Linked DNA regions of Marinobacterium aestuarii. The protein of the gene in region 1 binds, or shares a complex with, the protein of each later gene. Links are inferred from orthologs where the notes say so. Each region holds a gene or a part of one and is shown in the gene's direction. Other genes may lie near its edges. The genes, in order: A8C75_RS07135 and nrdA.

Region 1 (3,115 bases):
ACCAGGCCATGTCGCCGACGACGTTTACACCTTCTATCACAGTGGCCCGAGCAATCAGTACCGCATTGCCGGCCGGATTCGCAGCGGCGATGCCGTGGAAATTCTCAAGCGCGACGCCAGCACCGACTATATCCAGGTCAAGCTGGAAAACGGCCGTACAGGCTGGCTGCCCGGTGATCAGATCACCGAAGGGCAAAGCACCCTGGCCCGGTTGCCGGAACTGCAGGCCGCCCTGAATGAAAAAAGCACCACGACCGTGCAACAGGCCGATGAGATCGAACGCCTGCGCTCGGAACTGGCCGATATCAAGACCCGCAACCAGTCCTACGATGGCGAGCGCGACCAGCTTAATCGCCAGATCAAGGACCTGAACAACCAGATCGAGAACATGGATGACAGCAACCTGATGCGCTGGCTCACCCACGGCGGCCTGGTGGCACTGGGCGGCGTGCTGCTCGGACTGCTTATTCCCTACTTCCCGAAACGCCGCAAACGCAACACTGACTGGTTCTGATCACCCAGCAGATCGCTGCTCAGATAGTGGCAGTCACCGGCTGACTGTCGCTATTTCGCGTCGATTGTTTTGCCATTCGGTGCGTTTTTGATTGAATATTCATTAAAGGGCATAGATAATGCGACGCCTGTGTAATACGTGATCAATAGACAGCCACACCTATGCAACTCACCAAGCAGACCGACTACGCCATACGCGTACTCATCTACCTTGCCACCGCCCCTCGGAGCAAACTCTGCACCGTCGCGCAGCTGGCGTCTGCGCTGGATATCTCATCCAACAACCTGGCCAAAATCGTCAACCGCTTTGCCGCCCAGGGTCTGATCACCACAGTTCGCGGACGCCACGGTGGCATGATGATCAATACCGACACCCTGGACTACCGCATGGGTGACCTGGTGGTCTCGTTTGAAACCGATACGGAACTCGCTCGCTGCGAGCAGCCCCTATGCATATTGTCGACGCAGTGCCGCTGGCGCCAGATTCTGGCCGCCTCCCTGCACCATATGATCGAATACATGAACCAGTACCGCCTGCGCGACCTGCTGCACGACAGCGACTGGCTCGAGCAGGTACTTCAACTCGCTCCTCAGCCCCCCAGCGATAGTCTGCAATAATCATCCTCATTGCGATGCCCAATTGGTCGCACTTCAAGCCCCTGTGTTCTACTGGCCAGCACTAACTGACAGGAGCAGCACTATGGAACGCATTACCATTTTCGGCCGTGAAGGCTGCGGCTACTGCCGCCGTGCCAAAGAGCTGTGCGACATCAAATCCCTCAACTATCGCTATATCGATATTCAGCGCGAGGGCATCAGCAAGGCTGACCTGGAAAAGACCATCGGCAAGCCCGTGCTCACCGTGCCGCAGATATTTCATGGCCAACAGCACATCGGCGGCTACACTGAATTTGCGCGTCTGCTGCAACAGACCCCGGCCTGACCTGACCGGCAGCCAAGGCAGGTCCACGTCACCCGGCGCTGTCATAGTGGGCGCAGAACTGGTACAAAGGGAACATGTTGTTCGGGCAAAGGGCCTGGCGCATGCGCTGATTCACAGCACACTATGTCTGAAACGGAGGCATGCCATGCTTACTCTGACAATACTCGCGTTACTTGCAGGTGGCCTGATGATAGTGGCAACATCCGCCAAACACCGCGCCAGGCCGGAACCCCGCCTCATCCCGATACGGATAAGCGAAGACCGCAGGCCCCGACGCTAGACCGCCGGGCTCAGCCCCATAGCCGGCCAGCCAAACCGCTGGCCCGCTGCGTACGCCGCGCAATAACCCTTTTCAGCAGGTAATCCGGCGCATAAAGTTCGAATTGTTTGCGCGCCCGCGTGATCCCCGTATAGAGCAACTCCCGCGTCAGCACCGGCGCATCCTCAGGGGGCAGCAACAGCAACGTCTGATCGAATTCGGATCCCTGCGACTTGTGTACCGTCATGGCATAGACAGTGTCATGTTCCGGCATGCGACTGGGCAACAGCGCCCGCACCTCGCCCCCCTGATCAAACCAGACCCGCAACTCACCCTCGGCATTTTCCATGGTGATACCGATATCGCCGTTGAAAAGATCCAGCGCCCTGTCGTTGCAGGTGACGATCACCGGCCGCCCGGCATACCAGCTGGCGCCGGGCGCAATAAGCCCGGCGGCGGTCAGCGCCTGCTCTATACGCTCATTCAGACCCGCCACGCCATAGGGCCCGTTGCGCAACGCACAGAGCAGCTGAAAACGGTTGAATGCCGCCAGCACCTGCGCCGCCGGCTGCCGTGCCGCTATCGCCTGCAGATAATCCCGGTAGCCCTGCACACAGCGATCAATCAGCGTCTGATAGCCGGCACTGTCCAACCCGTGCCAGACGATATCGGCAAAGCCCCCCTGCCATAGCGCCTCAAACTGCGCCCCATCCCCCTGGTTGACCGCCCGGGCCAGGCGCCCGATGCCGCTATTCACACCAAAGCGGTAGCTGGTGCGCAGCTGCGCCAGGGAATCCGCGATGGGTCTTGCGTCCTGCGCCACCAGCACAGCACTATCAAGCCTGCAGGCCTGGGCCAGATAATCGGCCTGCGCCTGGCCGTAACGCAACTCGCCCGTCCAGCTGCAGATATCCCCCAGCACGCTGCCCGCCTCCACCGAGGCCAGCTGATCGCGGTCACCGATCAGGATCAGCCGCGCACTGTCTGGCAATGCCGCCAGCAAGCGCGCCATCATCGGCAAATCCACCATCGAGGCTTCATCCACGATCAGCAGATCCAGATGCAACGGGTTGTCGGTGTTATGGCGAAAGCCGCGACTGCCCGGGCGTACGCCGAGCAGCCGGTGCAGGGTCGAGGCGTCCTGCGGGATCAGGCGGGCCACCTCGTCGGCCAGATTGAGTCCTGCCCGCGCCGCCGAGATGGACTCCGCCATGCGGGCGGCGGCCTTGCCGGTCGGCGCCGCCAGGCGAATGCGCGGCCTGGCCCCCACCGCCAGCTGCTGCTCGATATAGAGCGCCAGCAACTTGATTACCGTGGTGGTCTTGCCGGTGCCGGGCCCGCCACTGATGACCGAGAAGCGCCGATTCACCGCCGCCGCCGCCGCAACCCTCTGCCAGTCC
Region 2 (3,327 bases), 180 kb from region 1 along the record:
GTAATCTTTGAGTGTTATTTGACCAGTCGTTCATTGGGCCGGTGAGCTGCATAACTGGCCGTATTGTAAAGCAGTTTTTTTATATAAATTTACCGACTCGGCAATTTGAGCACAGCTCCCGGAGTAGCGGCTTTTGGGGCCTTCAGCGGCCCCGGCTACACAGAATACTGGGCTAAATCAAGAGTTGAAAAAAAACGGTTTGTATCTATATTTAGTGCCAATTAATCCAGCGTCCACTATATGTAGTGTTTCATCTGCGGCGATCCCACAGTTGAAACTGGCTTTGCTGTTGCCTGAATTCACCTTTGAGGCTTGTCCTCCAGGTTGTATTGGCAGTGGCTTTTGTGCGACGAACTGGCGCTCAGACGACAGACATAACATCCAGGAGTAGGCGACGGATGCAGCAAGATTTGATGGTTACAAAACGGGATGGTCGACGTGAAAAAATCGATCTTGAGAAAATTCACCGTGTCGTAATCTGGGCTGCCCAGGGCCTGGACAATGTGTCTCCGTCCGAAGTCGAGCTCAAGGCCCATCTGCAGTTTTATGATGGCATCAAAACCTCCGATATTCACGAGACGCTGATCAAGTCGGCGGCCGATCTTATTTCGGAAACGGCTCCGGACTATCAGTATCTGGCGGCACGCCTGGCCATCTTCCATCTGCGCAAGCGCGCCTTTGGCGTTTTCGAACCGCCGCACCTGCAAGAACATGTTGCCCGCATGGTGGACAGCAAGCGCTACGACCGTCACCTGCTGGAAGACTACAGTGCAGAAGACTGGGATACGCTGAACGGCTACCTGGTGCACGACCGTGATATGAACTTCAGCTACGTGGCTGTCAAGCAGCTGGAAGGCAAGTACCTGGTGCAGAATCGTGTCACCGGCGATATCTACGAAAGCCCGCAGATTCTGTACATGCTGGTGGCCGCCTGCCTGTTCGCCAACTACCCGGCAGAAACACGCCTGGACTACGTGCGTCGTTTCTATGATGCCACCTCGCTGTTCAAGCTGTCCCTGCCGACGCCGATCATGGCCGGTGTGCGCACCCCCACGCGCCAGTTCAGCTCCTGTGTACTGATCGAGTGCGATGACAGCCTGGACTCGATCAACGCCACGGCCGGTGCCATCGTCAAGTATGTCTCCCAGCGTGCCGGGATCGGTATCAACGCCGGTCAGATTCGCGCCATTGGCAGCCCGATTCGCAACGGTGAAGCTTTCCACACCGGCTGCATTCCGTTCTACAAGCATTTCCAGACTGCGGTGAAGTCCTGCTCCCAGGGTGGCGTCCGCGGCGGCGCGGCGACGCTGTTCTACCCGCTGTGGCACCTGGAAGTGGAGTCCCTGCTGGTTCTCAAGAACAACCGTGGCGTGGAAGAGAACCGCGTGCGTCATATCGACTACGGCGTGCAGCTCAACAAGCTGATGTATCAGCGCCTGATCAAGGGTGAAAATCTGACCCTGTTCAGCCCGCACGAAGTGCCTGGCCTGTACGATGCCTTCTTTGCCGACCAGGTCGAATTTGAACGTCTGTACGTGCAGTACGAGCAGGACCCGTCGATCCGCAAGAAGACCATCAAGGCGGTCGAGCTGTTTGGTCTGCTGGCATCGGAGCGTGCCTCCACCGGCCGCATCTATATCCAGAACGTCGATCACTGCAATACCCACAGCCCGTTTGATCCCAAGGTTGCCCCTGTCAAGCAGTCCAACCTCTGTCTGGAAATTGCGCTGCCCACCAAGCCGTTGCGTGATGTGAACGATCCGAATGGCGAGATTGCGCTCTGCACCCTGTCGGCCTTCAACCTCGGTGCCCTGGCCAACCTCGACGAGCTGGAAAACCTGTCCGATCTGATCGTGCGGGCGCTGGATAACCTGCTGGATTACCAGGACTACCCGATTCTGGCGGCCCACAATGCCACCAACTGGCGCCGTACCCTGGGTGTGGGCGTCACCAACTTTGCCTACTATCTGGCCAAGAACGGTGTGCGCTATTCCGATGGCTCGGCCAATGGTCTGGTACACCGTACTTTTGAGGCGATCCAGTACTACCTGCTCAAGGCTTCCAATCAGCTGGCCAAGGAGCGTGGCGCCTGCCCGAAATTCGATGAGACGACCTATTCCAAGGGTCTGCTGCCGATCGACACCTACAAGCGCGAAATCGACGAGTTCTGCGACGAGCCGCTGCACTATTTCTGGGAAACGCTGCGCGAAGACATCAAGGAATTCGGTCTGCGCAACAGCACCCTGACGGCGCTGATGCCCTGCGAAACCTCGTCACAGATCACCAACTCCACCAACGGCATTGAGCCGCCCCGTGGCTATGTGTCGGTGAAGGCGAGCAAGGACGGCATCATGAAGCAGGTGGTGCCGGAGTATCTGGAGCTCAAGCAGCACTATGAGCTGCTCTGGACCATCCCGAACAACGAAGGCTACCTGCAGCTGGTGGGTATCATGCAGAAGTTCGTCGACCAGGCGATTTCATCCAACACCAACTACGACCCCGGCAAGTTCCCGGGTGACAAGGTGCCGATGAAACAGCTGCTCAAGGATCTGCTCACCGCGTACAAATACGGCGTCAAGACGCTCTACTACCACAACACCCGTGATGGTGCCTCCGACGGCCAGGATGATGGCTGTGAAGGCGGCGCCTGCAAGCTGTAACAACAGCGTTCAGATAATTCGGGCTAGCAGCCTGTCGGGCTTTCCACAGTAGATCGTGTTAAGTCCGACAGGCTGCAAGGCCGCCGTCCCCTGACGGCGGCTTCGCCTGTCCGGTTGCAGTTTTTCGGAGCTTTAAGGAATTAATGGCTTATTCCACGTTCAACCCGTCTACCCATGATGCCACGCTCGAACCCATGTTCTTCGGTCGCAGTGTTAACGTTGCCCGTTACGACAAGCAGAAGTTTCCCATCTTCGAAAAACTGATTGAGAAGCAGCTGTCGTTTTTCTGGCGTCCCGAGGAAGTCGACCTGTCGTCTGACCGCAAGGACTTCATGGCGATGCCGGAGCATGAGAAGCATATCTTCCTGAGTAACCTGAAATACCAGACGCTGCTGGATTCGGTACAGGGGCGTTCACCCAACATCGCCTTCCTGCCGGTGGTGTCCTTGCCGGAGCTGGAGACCTGGTTCGAAACCTGGGCCTTCAGTGAAACCATTCACAGCCGCTCCTACACCCATATCATCCGTAATATCATCACCGAGCCGTCCCTGGTGTTCGATCAGATCGTCACCAACCAGGAGATCGTCAAGCGCGCCGAGTCTGTTACCCGGCTGTACGACCAGTTCATCGCCCTGGTGCAGGTCTATGGCATTTATGGCCCAGGTGA

The links.
Region 2: the proteins of A8C75_RS07135 (region 1) and nrdA are in contact, whole or in part, in an NMR structure (PDB 1QFN), measured with the Escherichia coli proteins. The link is inferred for Marinobacterium aestuarii from one-to-one orthologs.

The regions. Positions count from the first base shown.
Region 1 is NZ_CP015839.1:1,604,506-1,607,620, reverse strand. Bases 46-2,834 are described here. They hold A8C75_RS07135 (GrxA family glutaredoxin), read left to right. Parts: upstream 46-1,213; coding sequence 1,214-1,456; downstream 1,457-2,834. Other genes in these bases: recD (exodeoxyribonuclease V subunit alpha), read right to left, coding at 1,747-2,834; A8C75_RS07140 (RrF2 family transcriptional regulator), read left to right, coding at 676-1,131; A8C75_RS07145 (TIGR04211 family SH3 domain-containing protein), read left to right, coding at 46-514. Also shown: more of A8C75_RS07145, read left to right, coding at 1-45; more of recD, read right to left, coding at 2,835-3,115. UniProt on the Escherichia coli protein: The disulfide bond functions as an electron carrier in the glutathione-dependent synthesis of deoxyribonucleotides by the enzyme ribonucleotide reductase.
Region 2 is NZ_CP015839.1:1,422,136-1,425,462, forward strand. Bases 29-3,029 are described here. They hold nrdA (class 1a ribonucleoside-diphosphate reductase subunit alpha), read left to right. Parts: upstream 29-398; coding sequence 399-2,660; downstream 2,661-3,029. Other genes in these bases: nrdB (class Ia ribonucleoside-diphosphate reductase subunit beta), read left to right, coding at 2,804-3,029. In the rest of the region: more of nrdB, read left to right, coding at 3,030-3,327. UniProt on the Escherichia coli protein: Provides the precursors necessary for DNA synthesis. Catalyzes the biosynthesis of deoxyribonucleotides from the corresponding ribonucleotides.